3 regions of the Mesorhizobium sp. M1163 genome follow, and region 1 is predicted to be linked to each of the others. Evidence: predicted binding sites of a transcription regulator. Region 1 holds the regulator's gene; each other region holds the start of a gene.
What was found. Region 1 encodes HrcA, which represses chaperone genes, less so after heat shock. Its sites were predicted from a motif close to GTTAGCACTCNCNNNNNGNGAGTGCTAAC; they were not measured.

Region 1 (5,058 bases):
ATGCCGCTCGTCCAGAAACGCCAGCCAAGAAAAGCGAGGTAGGCGACGCCCAGCCATTTGATGACCAGAAAGACCATGCCAAAGGTCTGTGCGACGAAAGCCAGGCCGAGCACCACGGCCGTGAGATAGGTCAGGTCGCCGAGCATCAGCCCGAAGGACATGGCCAGCGACGCGCGGAAGCCCGAACCCAGCGCTCGCGCAACGAGCGCGGTGACGCCGGGGCCGGGGATGGCTGCGGCGATGCCGAGGGCAGCACTATAGGCGAGGAACCCGGTGAGCGTCATGATTCGCGCTTGTCGCACAATGTGGAAGTTGGGTGAATTCCCTCGGCCCGGATTCGATTGCACCAGCGCAGCAGGCGACACCGCCGTTCAAGAGCGGCCGTCTTCGTAGGTAACGCGCCAGATGGTGCCGTTGCCGTCCTCGGTGACGATCAGCGAGCCGTCCTTGGCGATGGCGATACCGACCGGGCGGCCCCAGACGGCGTCGTTCGAGATAACGAGGCCGGTCATGAAGTCCTCATATTCGCCGGTCGGCTTGCCATCCCTGAATTTGAGCCTCACCACCTTGTAGCCGGTCCTGGCGCCACGGTTCCACGAACCATGCATGGTGACGAAGGCGTCACCCTGATAATCCGCCGGGAAGTTGTTGCCGTCGTAGAAGGCTATATTCATCGGCGCCGAATGCGCCTGCATCAGTACGTCCGGGACAGTGGCCTTGCCGGCTAGGTCGAGCCGCTCGCCCTGATGGCGCGGATCCTCGTGATTGCCGATGTAGTACCAAGGCCAACCATAGAATCCGCCGTCCTTGACTACAGTTGCAAATTCGAACGGCACATTGTCGCCGAGTTCGTCGCGCTCATTGACGACGCACCACAATGCGCCGGTGGCGGGCTGCACGGTCATGCCCGTACAGTTGCGCAGGCCGGTGGCGACAGTTCGGGGATTTTTCCCATCCGGATCGAAGGCGAGCACATCGGCACGGCCGTCCTCGGAGCCCCAGGCCGCCCCGAGCGGCTTTGATTTGGCCCAGGCGTCGAGGCCGCTATCCGGCTCCTTGCCTATGTCCTCGGCGACGTTCGAGGCGGAGCCAACCGACAGATAAAGCGTCTTGCCGTCCGGCGAGAAGGCGATGTCGCGGGTCGTGTGACCGCCCGACGGGATTTTGGCGACAATGGTTTCTGGTTTACCGGATGCCTTTAGGTCACCGTCGCGATAAGGAAAGCGGACGATGCTGTCGCTGTTTGCGACATAGACCCATTGCGGCTTGTCTCCTGGCGGATAGAAGGCGATGCCGTAGGGATAACTGAGCCCCTTGGCGAAGATCGCTTTCTCGATGGGCTTGGCGCTGCCCTCGGCGAGACGATAGACACGTATCTGGTCGGCATGGCTGTTGGCAACGAACAGGTCGCCATTCGGAGCGACGCGCACGACGCGCGGATTGACGATGCCGGATGCGATCAGTTCGGCCGAAAAGCCCGGCGGCAAATCTGGCTTGGCCCTTTCGGGCCGTTCCGCCACGCCGGCGCCGTTCGACGCGGATTGGGCGGGATCGGCTGGCGGCATGTCTTGCGGCCCGATCAGGCGGCGGGTGCCAGGCCTGTCGGCGTGCCAATCGCCAAAAGCGGCTTCGCCTTTGAGCACCTTCTGATCCGCCTGCTGGGCGGCTGCCGGTGTCGCAACAAGGAGAGCAGCGGCAATGGCCGCAAAGCCGCCAGATCGGATCATCAACGTCCTCCGGGATTCGCCTCGAAAAGGGCAAACGGGATGAGGCATTGGTCGTTCCAAGCGGCCGTCCAGCACACGAGGATTTGAAGCCGAACCCCGATTCACTTGCCGGCGGCGTAGAAATCGTCGTCGAGGCGCTTTTCCAGCGCGACCAGATCGGCCGGCAGCGGCAAGCCCATGGCCCGCATCTCTTGCAGCTTCTCGCGCAACTGCTCTTGCACCTCGTGCTGATCCTCTGGCTGGTTGATCATTTCTTCGAGCAGCAGGCTGATCTGGGCCTTGAACGATTCCAGCGCCATTCTTTTTCTCCTTGCGGCAGGCCGCGGCGGCTCCTAGCGCAGCATGCGCGAAATCAGCTGCGCGGTATAGTCGACCATCGGTACTATGCGCGCATAATTCAGCCGCGTCGGCCCGATGACGCCGAGCGCACCGACGACGCGGGCGTCCTTGTCGCGATAGGGTGCCACCACCAGTGATGAGCCCGACAGAGAAAACAGCTTGTTTTCCGAACCGATGAAGATGCGCACGCCCGGGCCCTCCTCGGCGAGGTCGAGGAGTTGGATCAGTCCGTCCTGGGTTTCGAGATCCTCGAAGAGATGCCGCAGCAATTCGATGTCGGCCTGGGCAGTGACGTTTTCCAGGAGATTGGCGCGGCCGCGCACGATAAGCCGCCCAGGCACCCCGCTTTCGGCGCCTGCCCAGACCGCCAGGCCCTTCTCGACCAGATCCTGTGAAAGCGTATCGAGGGCTGCCCTGGTCTCTTCCTTGATGCGGGCGATCTCGACCCGCGCTTCGGCCAGGGTGCGGCCGCGAATATGGGCGTTGAGGAAATTGGAGGCTTCGTGCAATTGCGAGACGGTGATGCCGGCGGGCAGATCGACGACGCGATTTTCGACGTCGCCGTTCTGCGAGACCAGCACGGCCAACGCCTTGGTCGGCTCGAGCTGGATGAATTCGATGTGCTTCAGCGCCACCTCGTTCTTGGCGGCGAGCACAAGGCCGGCGCCGCGCGACATGCCGGACAGCATCTGGCTGGCCTCGGTCAGCATATGCTCCAGCGTCGCGCCCGAGCCGGAGGCGCGCACCTGCGCCTCGATGGTGCGGCGCTCCTCGTCGGAGAGGTCACCGAGTTCCATGAACGCATCGACGAAGAAGCGCAGGCCAGCCTGGGTCGGCAGACGGCCGGCCGAAATATGCGGCGCATAGATCAGGCCGAGATGCTCGAGGTCGCTCATGACGTTGCGGATGGTGGCCGGCGATAGCGACGACGGCAGGATGCGCGACAGGCTGCGCGAGCCGACCGGCTCGCCATCCCTCAGATAAGAATCGACGATGCGCCGGAAGATGTCGCGCGAACGCATGTCGAGCGATTGAAGCGCGGGCGATTGCAGCGCGTGCGACGGGAGCACGTGCGATTGCGAACCGGGATCGACTGCCTTGGTCATTTCGAGCCAAAAACCTCCGGCCCGAAGATATAGACTTCCGCGGCGTCGGCGCAACCGGTCCATTTTCCTTTGCGCCTCACGCCCCGTGCGGCTACAAGCCGGCCAAGATCCCGAAGAAAGAAAGAAGCCTGAATGCGCCCTTCCAAACGCCAGTTCGACGAAATGCGCCCCATCTCCTTCGAGCGCGGCGTCTCCAAGCATGCGGAAGGCTCGTGCCTGGTGAAGTTCGGCGACACGCATGTGCTGTGCACGGCCAGCCTGGAGGAAAAGGTGCCGGGTTGGATGCGCAACTCCGGTAAGGGCTGGGTGACGGCGGAATACGGCATGCTGCCGCGTTCGACCGGCGAGCGCATGCGCCGCGAGGCTTCGGCCGGCAAACAAGGCGGCCGCACGCTGGAGATCCAGCGGCTGATCGGCCGCTCCCTGCGCGCCGTGGTCGATCTGCAGGCGCTCGGCGAGCAGCAGATCACCGTCGACTGTGATGTGATCCAGGCCGATGGCGGCACGCGCACCGCTTCGATCACCGGCGGCTGGGTGGCGCTTTACGATTGCCTGCGCTGGATGGAAGCCCGCCAAATGGCGAGCCTGGGCAAGGTGCTGAAGGATCACGTTGCGGCGATCTCCTGCGGCATCCATGATGGCCAGCCGGTCATCGACCTTGACTATATCGAGGATTCCTCGGCCGGAACCGACGCCAATTTCGTCATGACCGGCAAGGGCGGCATCGTCGAGATCCAGGGCACGGCCGAGGGCGAACCGTTCTCGGAAGAGCAGTTCGCGGCCTTGATGGGGCTGGCCAAGAAAGGCATTCAGCGCCTGGTCAGCCTGCAGCAGATGGCGGTGGACTGATCTTCAGTTTATGACGATGAGGGTGACGATCCTGTGACTCCTTCCGCAATCCTGGAATCAGCACTCTACGTGACGGATCTTGCTGCCGCGGAACGGTTCTATTCGGGCGTCCTCGGGCTCGATCCGCTCGGCAAGGTCGAGGGCAGGCATCTCTTCTTCCGCTGCGGCGACGGCGTGCTGCTTATCTTCAATGCCGAGGCGACGAAAGTGCCGCCGCCGGCCGACGCCAGGCTGCCAGTGCCGCCGCATGGCGCCGTCGGCGAGGGCCATCTCTGTTTCGCCGCAAGCGCCGACGAGATCGTGCGCTGGAAAGCGCACCTGGAAGCAAAGAGCATCGCCATCGAAAGCGAGTTCGAGTGGCCGCAAGGCGGCCGCTCGATCTATATTCGCGACCCCTCGGGCAATTCGATCGAATTCGCCGAGCCAAGAATCTGGGGCATCTGATGCATTCGCAGACTGTTCATTCGCCAATTGTTCATTCGCTTGATGGGCATAAGATCGTCGTCGCAAGCCACAATGCCGGCAAATTGCGCGAATTCGCCGATCTGATGGCGCCGTTCGGCATAGAAGCGAGTTCCGCCAAGGAATACGGCTTGCCGGAACCGGACGAGACCGGCACCACTTTCGAGGAGAACGCGCTCATAAAAGCCTTGGCCGCTGCCAAGGCCACTGGATTGCCGGCGCTGTCGGACGATTCCGGCCTATGTGTCGATGCGCTCGACGGCGCACCCGGCGTCTACACTGCCAACTGGGCCGAGACGCCGGACGGCCCCCGCGACTTCGGCATGGCCATGCAGCGCACGGAAGTGGCCTTGCAGGAAGTTGGCGCGATCGCGCCTGCTCAGCGCAAGGGCCGCTTTGTCGCGGTCATCTGCCTAGTCTTTCCCGACGGCCAGGCTGAATATTTTCGCGGCGAGGTCGAAGGTACGCTGGTATGGCCGCCGCGCGGCGAACTCGGCTTCGGCTACGACCCGGTGTTCTTGCCCAACGGGTTCGAAAAAACCTTCGGCGAGATGACCGCTGAGGAAAAACATGGC
Region 2 (5,058 bases), on a different contig from region 1:
ATGCCATCTTCCGGGCGCACTATTCCGAGGACCGGAAGAAGACGTTTTTCCATTCGAGCTCCTACACCGCCAATCCGATTGCCTGTGCGGCAGCACTCGCCAATGTCGAGATCTGGCGCGACGAGCCAGTGGCCGGGCGGATCACGGCCTTGAGCGTGATGCAGGCCGTCGGGCTGCAACGCTTTCGGGACAATCCATATTTTGCCGACTGTCGAGCCACGGGAACGATCGCGGCGCTCGACCTGCGAACCGGTTCCGCAGGTTATCTCGCCGAGATTGGTCCGAAGCTGCGCGCTTTCTTCCTCGAGCGCGGCCTGCTTGTGCGCCCGCTCGGCAATGTCCTCTACCTTCTGCCACCCTATTGCATCGCAGGCGACGAGCTCGAACGACTCTATGACGCCATCGAGGAGGCCGGGGAACGCTTCGGGTCCAGGCCGTGAGCAAGTCGTCGCGCATTCTCGGACTTGGCCATCACGTGCCTGGGCGCAAGGTGGCCAATGCCGAGATCGAGAGCAATCTCGGCCTCGAGCCGGGCTGGATCGAAAGGCGTACCGGAATCCGTTCGCGGTTCTGGGCAACGGACGAAGACACGCTGTCGGGTCTTGCCACCCGGGCTGGCGACATGGCGCTGGTGAACGCCGGTATTGCGCGCCACGACATCGGTCTGCTGTTGCTTGCCACCTCGACGCCCGACCATCTTCTGCCGCCAAGCGCGCCGCTGGTCGCACACAAGCTTGGCCTTGGCCGCGCAGGCGCGGTCGATCTGACCGGCGCCTGCGCCGGCTTCATCTATGCGCTCATGTTTGCGGACGGGTTCACCCGCCTGCATGGCAAACCAGCGCTGGTCATCGCCGCCAACATCCTCAGCCGCCGCATCAATCCAGCCGAGCGCGCGAGCTCAGTCTTGTTCGCCGATGCCGCCGGCGCCCTGGTGATCGGTCAGTGCGATGATGCTGATCGGGGCATTCTCGGTGCCTCGGTGGCTTCGGACGGCTCGCGCTACGGGCTGATCCAGATTCCCGCAGGAGGAAGCAACACGCCGTTCCATGGCGACCTCGACCTCGGGCAGACCCGGATGACGATGACCGACGGGCGCGAAGTGTTCGCAAAGGCCGTCGAGATGATGACCGATTGCTCGACAACCGCGCTAGCCACTGCGGGAGTGCGGCCACACAATGTCGGCCGGTTTGTGCCGCATCAGGCCAATACTCGGATTTTCGGCGCGGTCGGAAGAAACCTCGGCATTGCGGACCAAGCAATTGTCAAGACGATTGCCGAATACGGCAACTCTTCGGCCGCGACGGTCCCGCTGTCGCTCTCGCTCGCCAACCAGATGAAGCCATTCCAGCCAGGAGAGAAAATCCTTCTGGCGGCGGCGGGTGCGGGTCTCAGCGGCGGCGCTCTCGTGGTTGGAATCTAGCCGGCCGGCTAACGCGCGCAGGACTGGTCATGAATGGCAATAGGAGCAACAGAACCAATGCCAAAATGGCCTTCTGAAGCTCGACATGACCAAGCTGACGCAGCACCACCCGTGCGAGCCTCTGGATGAGTTCAAATGCAACACCCGTTGCACCAATCGTACCATCTGAATAAAGCTCAATTACAAAGGGTGAGCCGCCCCATATATGTCGGATACCCGACATTGTTCACATAAAAGGCTCGATGCTTACACGCTCTTTGCTGGCTGCTCTTTGCTGTCTTCTCTTTTCTCTTTGCTCTTTGCTCTTCCGTCTTGACTAGCAGGAGCCTGCGGCTTATCTCATTGCCGCGTTAGCACTCGCTTCGGCTGAGTGCTAGGCATGCTCCGGCAACGGAGCACCGTTCAACATCCGCACCAAGGAAATCCAAAAATGGCAAAGTCGAATTTCCGGCCGCTGCATGACCGCGTGGTCGTACGCCGGGTCGAATCCGAATCCAAGACCGCCGGCGGGATCATCATCCCGGATACGGCGAAGGAAAAGCCGCAGGAAGGCGAGATCATCGCCGTCGGCTCCGGCGCTCGCGACGAAGCCGGCAAGCTGGTCCCGCTGGACGTCAAGGCCGGCGACCGCATCCTGTTCGGCAAGTGGTCGGGCACCGAAGTCAAGCTCAATGGCGAAGACCTTCTGATCATGAAGGAATCCGACATTATGGGCATCATCGGCTGATTATCGGCCTCACCGTCAACTGAATTTCGGGCTTGATCGCAAGCCCCTGCCAGGAGCTAAAAAATGGCTGCCAAAGACGTAAAATTCTCCCGCGATGCCCGTGAGCGCATGCTTCACGGCATCAACATCCTCGCCGATGCGGTGAAGGTGACCCTCGGTCCCAAGGGCCGCAACGTCGTCATCGACAAGTCGTTCGGCGCACCGCGCATCACCAAGGACGGCGTCACCGTCGCCAAGGAAATCGAACTTTCCGACAAGTTCGAAAACATGGGCGCGCAGATGATCCGCGAAGTTGCTTCGAAGACCAACGACATCGCCGGTGATGGCACCACGACCGCGACCGTTCTGGCGCAGTCGATCGTCCAGGAAGGTAACAAGGCGGTTGCCGCCGGCATGAACCCGATGGACCTGAAGCGCGGCATCGACCTGGCCGTGACCGAAGTCGTCGCGGCTCTCGGCAACGCTGCCAAGAAGATCAAGACCTCCGAGGAAGTTGCCCAGGTCGGCACGATCGCCGGCAATGGCGATGCTTCGGTCGGCTCGATGATCGCTGAAGCGATGCAGAAGGTCGGCAATGAGGGCGTCATTACCGTCGAGGAGGCCAAGACCGCCGAGACCGAGCTGGAAGTCGTCGAAGGCATGCAGTTCGACCGCGGCTATCTCTCGCCCTACTTCGTCACCAACGCCGACAAGATGGTTGCCGAGCTCGAGGACGTCTACATCCTCCTGCACGAGAAGAAGCTGTCCAACCTCCAGGCGATGCTGCCGGTTCTCGAAGCCGTCGTGCAGACCTCCAAGCCGCTGCTCATCATCTCGGAAGACGTCGAAGGCGAGGCTCTGGCCACGCTGGTCGTCAACAAGCTGCGCGGTGGCCTGAAGATCGCCGCCGTCAAGGCGCCGGGCTTCGGTGATCGCCGCAAGGCCATGCTGGAAGACATCGCCATCCTCACCGGTGGCCAGGTCATTTCGGAAGACCTCGGCATCAAGCTCGAGAATGTCGGCCTCAACATGCTCGGCCGCGCCAAGAAGGTGTCGATCTCCAAGGAGAACACCACCATTGTCGACGGCGCCGGCAAGAAGGACGAGATCCAGGGCCGCGTTGCCCAGATCAAGCAGCAGATCGAAGAGACCACGTCGGACTACGACAAGGAGAAGCTGCAGGAACGTCTGGCGAAGCTCGCGGGCGGCGTCGCGGTGATCCGCGTCGGCGGCGCGACGGAAGTCGAAGTCAAGGAAAAGAAGGACCGCGTCGACGACGCCCTCAACGCGACCCGCGCGGCCGTGGAAGAAGGCATCGTTGCAGGCGGCGGCGTCGCACTGCTGCGCGCTTCGGCCAACATCAAGGTCACCGGCGTCAATGCCGACCAGGCTGCCGGCATCAACATCGTTCGTCGTGCACTGCAGGCTCCGGCCCGTCAGATCGCTTCGAACGCAGGTGCGGAAGCTTCGATCGTTGCCGGCAAGATCCTCGACAACAAGGGCGCGACCTACGGCTACAACGCCCAGACCGGCGAATATGGCGACATGATCGCCATGGGTATCGTCGATCCGGTCAAGGTCGTGCGCACTGCCCTCCAGGACGCGGCCTCGGTCGCCGGCCTGCTCGTCACCACCGAAGCCATGATCGCGGAGGCTCCGAAGAAGGAGTCAGCTGGCGGCGGCATGCCTGGCGGCATGGGCGGCGGCGGTATGGGCGGCATGGGCGGTATGGATTTTTAATCCAGCCCCTATCAACTTACAGCGGACAGGGCGGCAGCAATGCCGCCCTTTCCTTGTGTGCCGAACATGATCGAAACCTTGGAGTGCGTCCCGAGGATCTCGTTCGAGCCTCACCGCATGGTCGAGAATTAGGATCTTGTCCGATCGAGCAATTCGCGGGCTCAACCTGGTCAAACCGGCGCCCCCTACGAACTGCCCGATCCTTGAGGATTCCGCTGCGCGACAATCACGATGCTTCATTCAGTTGGTAGCTATAGGCGGTGAATCATGAGGGGCATTGAGGAGCGTGGCAAGGTGCCCATCTCGGCATTTAACTCCATCGAGCGTGATATCAGGGACAATTCTCTCATCGGAACCGGCGGCTGGCGTTGAAGGACCCGGTGAATCATCCTGTTCTATTCTATAGTGGAGCAGACGCGCTCTGAGCCTCAAGATCAAGCGTTTCCTCCTCTGAGTATCCTTGATCTGCCGCTGGACATTCTCGTTGATATTGCTGAGCGGCTCAGCCCGATGGATCTGCTGAGGATTTCGCACACAAATCAAGAGCTGCGTGTCGCCGCGATGATAATCGCAACGCCTCAAGAAAGGCGGATTCAGGTTCAGGCCATCTGTGGCAGCCCTTGCAACCGGGCTCCAGCAGCGTCTCGTCGTCGTGGCCGAGGGGCCTCGTGACCCCGACGACTGCGCTTCGGCCTTGTGGGGCCTCGGAGCGGGCGTGGCAGCGCTTGCACCCGAGCTCCAGCGGCGTCTCATCCTCCTCGCCGAAGGGCTTGAGCCCAGGTCTCAGACCATTGCCCTGGAGGGCCTCGGAGCAGGCGTGGGTGGCGGACATAGCAGCCTGTCCCATACCTATGAATACGTTTGGCTGAAGCAGACCGATGGCTGCGCGTCGAAGCCGAAGCCGTCGAGTTCGCGGACAAACGGGAACTGCGCGATCTTGCTCGACATGAGCGTGTCGAGCTGGTCGCAGATCGCCGTCAACTTCAGCCGATCCAGGATTGCGATCAGCAGGTCATGATCTAGGGTCGTCATCACCAGCTCCCTCCGGCCACCGCTTCGTACTCGGCGAGTGGCCGCAGCAAGGTGGCCGGGGGTGATCTTGATCCGCTCGGCGCGCACCGGCCCTTCGAAGCCGGCAACGCCGACAAAAGGCTCTGTCGCAAACCTGGAAATGGGGTTGTGAACGGCCATT
Region 3 (5,058 bases), on a different contig from region 1:
AACCTTCGACGCCGGAATTCTCGGCGATCTGCCGGATCGGCGCTTCGAGCGCTCTCGACACGATCGAAATGCCCGCCGTTACATCGGCATTGGCTCCGGTCAGCCCGTTCAGCACAGCCTTGGCGCGCAGCAACGCGACGCCGCCGCCGGGAACGATGCCTTCCTCGACGGCCGCGCGGGTGGCGTTCAGCGCATCGTCGATGCGGTCCTTCTTTTCCTTGACCTCGGATTCGGTGGCGCCGCCGACGCGGATGACGGCAACGCCGCCCGCCAGCTTGGCGAGACGTTCCTGCAGCTTCTCCTTGTCGTAGTCGGAAGTGGTTTCCTCGATCTGCCCCTTGATCTGCTGGACGCGCGCCTGGATGGTGGCCTTCTCGCCGGCGCCGTCGATGATCGTGGTGGTGTCCTTCTCGATCAGCACGCGCTTGGCGCGGCCGAGCATGTCTATGGTGATGTTCTCCAGCTTGATGCCGAGATCCTCGGAAATCATCTGTCCGGCGGTGAGCACGGCGATGTCTTCCAGCATCGCCTTGCGGCGGTCACCGAAGCCAGGCGCCTTGACGGCCGCGACCTTGAGGCCGCCGCGCAGCTTGTTGACGACCAGCGTCGCCAGCGCTTCGCCCTCGACGTCCTCGGAGATGATCAACAGCGGCCTGCCGCTTTGCACCACGGCTTCGAGGATGGGCAGCAGCGCCTGCAGATTGCCGAGCTTCTTTTCGTGGATGAGCACGTAAGGGTCTTCCAGCTCGGCGCGCATCTTCTCGGCATTGGTGACGAAATAGGGCGAGAGATAGCCACGGTCGAACTGCATGCCTTCGACGACGTCGAGTTCGGTTTCGGCGGTCTTGGCCTCCTCAACGGTGATGACGCCGTCATTGCCGACCTTGTCCATCGCCTTGGCGATCATGGCACCGACGCTGGTGTCGCCATTGGCGGCAATGGTGCCGACCTGCGCGATCTCGCCTGAGGACTTGACCTTCTTGGCTCGAGCCTGGATTTCCTTGACGACGGCGGTGACGGCAAGGTCGATGCCGCGCTTGAGGTCCATCGGGTTCATGCCGGCGGCAACGAATTTGGCGCCCTCGCGCAGGATGGAAGCGGCAAGCACCGTGGCGGTGGTGGTGCCGTCGCCGGCGAGGTCGTTGGTCTTCGAGGCCACTTCGCGCACCATCTGTGCGCCCATGTTCTCGAACTTGTCGGAAAGTTCGATTTCCTTGGCCACAGTCACCCCGTCCTTGGTGATGCGCGGCGCGCCATAGGCCTTGTCGATGATGACGTTGCGGCCCTTAGGGCCGAGCGTCACCTTGACGGCGTTGTTGAGGATTTCGACACCGCGCAGCATGCGGTCACGCGCGTCGGTGGAAAATTTGATTTCTTTGGCAGACATGATTTTTTCCAGTTCGGTTGGTTGTGGCAAGACGCTTGCAGCGCGCCTGAATCAAAGCTTGGAGCATCCTTTGCGCGCCCGGCAGGGCGCGCGGCATTCCAGTCAGGCGGCCTTCTTGGCAGCCACGGTTTTGTCGATGATGCCCATCTCGCTCTTCTCGATGATGCCCATGATGTCGGCCTCCTTCATGATCAGAAGGTCCTCGCCGTCTATCTTGACCTCGGTGCCGGACCATTTGCCGAACAGGATGAGGTCGCCGGCCTTGACGTCGAGCGCCATCAGCGCGCCGCTTTCGTCCCGCGCGCCCGGCCCGACGGCGATCACTTCGCCTTCCTGCGGTTTTTCCTTGGCATTGTCGGGGATGATGATGCCGCCCTTGGATTTGGTGTCGCTTTCGGCGCGCCGAATGACGACGCGATCGTGGAGTGGCCGGAATTTCATGGGGACTCTTTCTGGGGCCGGCTTAGGCGGCCGCCCCTCTCTATAGGCGCCTTGGCACTCGATTGATAGGAGTGCCAAAAAATATTCATGGGGTATGTCAAATATTGAATGAATTATTTTGCCTGGCTATCCCTTGGTGTTCGGGCATTGCCGAATATTAATGAAATTGAATTTCTGTCTTTGAACACCTATTTTATGGTGAAGTTCACACTCACGACTTTCGCTGCAAGGGAGATTTTACCGATGGCCGAAGGCAATCAGAACATCATGGAAAAAGCTCAGGCTCGCTTCATGGAAAATCAAAAGAAAACGGCGGAGCGGAACAAGGCAACTGCCGAATATCTCTCGGAGGCCAAGGCCAGGGCGATCAAAACGGCAAGACTGAGGGAATTGCGACTGGCCAAGGAAGAGGCGGATCGCGCGGCGGCAGCTCTGAATCCGGTCGCCCCAAAGAAGAAGCGGGCGGCGCGGACAGTCAAGCAGGCCGTATCCGCATCGACGGAGGCCAAATCATGAGCCTGACATTTCCCAATCCCAGCCGCAGCTACGACGAGGCAAGCAAACGCATCCGCTTCGTCGGCCATGACGGCATGTTCCAGATTTCCTTCTCTGTCGCAACCGATGCCATCTCCAAAGTGCAGCCGGGAACGGCGGCCTCGGAAGCTACCTATCTGGCGGCCTTCGACACGGCTTCCAGCTCGATCCACGATGTCGCCAGGAATGCCTATGCCCGCACCCGCAGGAGCATATATGTGCTGACTGCGGCCGATTTTCGCTAGATCCGTCGCGATCCGTCCACAAGACGCTTTCTCGGGGCTTCCGGTCCGCCTGCATCCGCCGCGATGTCACGACTGTTCAGCCGATCGACCATCGCGTGCGCATCGCACGTGTTCATGCCGACCATGGATTGCTGCTTGAGCTCGACAGGCTGGCCGGTGAAGACGTAGAAGACGGTCCAGCTGTGAGGACGTTCCATACGCAGCGCGTAGCGGTTTGCCATCTTGGCATCCTTTAGTTTCCGCCCGATCGATGAATGTCGCGCGGTCAGGCTTGGGCGACGAAGAATATTGCCGCCAGGATAAGCACCGTCCACAAAACGACGAACAGCTTCAGGGCCAGGCTACCGTGCGCCGAGAGCAGCTCCCGAGTGCGGTTGACCAAATTCTTGATGGTCATCGACATGGTCGGCGCCGCAATCGCGACCGGCCGCGCCCTGACCCCAAGCTTTCCGAAAACAGGCAGCAGCGATGGCTCGCGCACGAAAACGACCTCGAATGTTTGGAAACCAGAATCTTCATAGCATCGTTCTTCGAACGCCCTGCACGCCAAATGAATTCGCGTCACCCTCAAGGGCGTCCGTGACGCGAAAGGCCGCGGCGTCGCGGGTTCCAGTAGCAGGGCTTATTCCCGAGATCATGAAGGTTCATAATCCGTATGAGACGCGCTGATTCGCGCTTTGCCGGGATGCCGCCATGCAACGCAGCTACGCAGCAGGGAGGTCGACGCGACGGGCGAGGGGAAAGACAATGACCGCGCCACCCGTCGAATTGCAGAAGGCCATATTCGAGGCAGTGAATGGCGATCCCGATTTATCGGCGGCACTGGGCGACGCAAGATTGTTCGACCGTGCGCCGGAAAATGTTGCGTTTCCCCACATGACCTTCGGCCGCACCAGCGTTTACGACTGGGCTACGGGCACGGAGAACAACGCCGAGCAGTTGCTGACGCTGCATGTCTGGTCGAAGTCCGAGGCCAGCAAGGAAACGCTCGACATCATGGACCTGGTCAGCGCCCGCTTGCGAGATGCGGCACTCTCGCTTGGCGAACATCGCCGCGCCTATCTCAAGCTCGAATTCGCCGAAGCCCGCTACGACGAGGACCTTTCGGCCCACCACGGGCTGCTGCGTTTCCGCGCCATGATCGAGGATGAGGGCTGACCGCCGGCCACTTTCTGTAAGAATCGGGCAATTTTGTTCTTGCTTTGTGCCGGCAGCTATGCTACTAATTTCACTATGGTGCTGATTGGCGCCAACGACCCGCCGCCGAGCGGGTTTTTTTGTTTCAGGTCGGTTCGCCTGAACCTGCCTTCGGTTGCCGGATCGATTGTCCCGGATCGATTGTCGAAGTCGGCGCACACCTGAAGCGATTGCCTTCTCCGCCAAATGATGCCGGTTGTCGGCGAACGATCGGAGGGCTAGGTTAAACTTTGGCGATTTCGCGAGACGGGCGGCGAAATGGCAATCCGGTAATCTCGCGCTTCAGGGGTGTGGCGGGCATGCATTCGAGCGTTCACCGTTCATATCACGTTCAGCACCGGCGCGTTAGAACGCTGACCATGAACATCCTTCGCTCCCACTTCCGGACCGCGGCACTGGCGCTCTCAGCCGCCGGTCTGCTTGCGTCGCAGGCGATGGCGATCCCCGTTGTCGTGCCCGAGCAGCCCCAGCCGGTCGTCCTCGCCGCCTCCGACTGCTATGCGATCGGCCAGCAGGTGGCCGAGCAGAATGGCGGCACCCTGGCCAAGGCCTCGCAGTCGACACGCGGCGGCCAGCCGGTCTGCGTCATCGTCGTGCTGGTTCCGGGCAAAGAAGGGCAGCGTCCGCGTCGCTCGGAGATCGTCGTTCCGCTGAACTGAACCGTGCCGTTTCCCAGTCTGCCGGAATCGGCCTATATCTGAACAGCTTCAACAGGCCTCCCGCATGCGCGTACTCGTCGTCGAAGATGACAAGGATCTCAACCGGCAGATCGGCGACGCGCTGGTCGATGCCGGCTATGTCGTCGATCGCGCTTTCGACGGCGAGGAAGGGCACTTTCTCGGCGACACCGAGCCCTACGATGCCGTCGTGCTCGACATCGGCCTGCCGCAGATGGACGGCATCAGCGTGGTCGAGCGCTGGCGCCGTGGCGGCCGCAAGATGCCGGTGCTGATCCTGACGGCACGCGACCGCTGGAGCGACAAGGTTGCCGGTATCGACGCAGGCGCCGACGACTACGTCACCAAACCTTTCCACATCGAGGAAATCCTGGCCAGGGTGCGGGCCTTGATCCGGCGTGCCGCCGGGCATGCCTCGTCGGAGCTGACCTGCGGACCGCTGCGCCTCGACACCAAGGCCTCCAAGGCCGACGTCGATGGTGTACCGCTGAAGCTGACATCGCATGAATTCCGCCTGCTTGCCTATTTGATGCACCATATGGGCGAGGTCGTGTCCCGGACCGAACTGGTCGAGCAT

Region 2: groES (co-chaperone GroES) is a predicted target of HrcA. The motif match lies at 1,770-1,798, and genes of this name have one in related genera.
Region 3: NKH43_RS04340 (co-chaperone GroES) is a predicted target of HrcA. The motif match lies at 1,879-1,907, and genes of this name have one in related genera.

What each region holds. Positions count from the first base shown of each region.
Region 1 is NZ_JAMYMF010000013.1:109,020-114,077, forward strand. It holds gene NKH43_RS14820 (LysE family translocator) at 1-284, opposite strand, end outside; gene NKH43_RS14825 (PQQ-dependent sugar dehydrogenase) at 372-1,727, opposite strand; gene NKH43_RS14830 (hypothetical protein) at 1,829-2,026, opposite strand; gene hrcA (heat-inducible transcriptional repressor HrcA) at 2,060-3,172, opposite strand; gene rph (ribonuclease PH) at 3,305-4,021, shown strand; gene NKH43_RS14845 (VOC family protein) at 4,055-4,465, shown strand; gene rdgB (RdgB/HAM1 family non-canonical purine NTP pyrophosphatase) at 4,465-5,058, shown strand, end outside.
Region 2 is NZ_JAMYMF010000046.1:15,863-20,920, forward strand. It holds gene NKH43_RS31020 (adenosylmethionine--8-amino-7-oxononanoate transaminase) at 1-440, shown strand, start outside; gene bioZ (3-oxopimeloyl-[acyl-carrier-protein] synthase BioZ) at 437-1,420, shown strand; gene groES (co-chaperone GroES) at 1,851-2,147, shown strand; gene groL (chaperonin GroEL) at 2,211-3,866, shown strand; gene NKH43_RS31045 (hypothetical protein) at 4,716-5,057, opposite strand.
Region 3 is NZ_JAMYMF010000003.1:148,284-153,341, reverse strand. It holds gene groL (chaperonin GroEL) at 1-1,387, opposite strand, end outside; gene NKH43_RS04340 (co-chaperone GroES) at 1,490-1,828, opposite strand; gene NKH43_RS04335 (hypothetical protein) at 2,072-2,344, shown strand; gene NKH43_RS04330 (DUF1488 family protein) at 2,341-2,607, shown strand; gene NKH43_RS04325 (hypothetical protein) at 2,604-2,828, opposite strand; gene NKH43_RS04320 (hypothetical protein) at 2,873-3,088, opposite strand; gene NKH43_RS04315 (DUF3168 domain-containing protein) at 3,355-3,765, shown strand; gene NKH43_RS04310 (hypothetical protein) at 4,164-4,463, shown strand; gene NKH43_RS04305 (response regulator transcription factor) at 4,528-5,058, shown strand, end outside.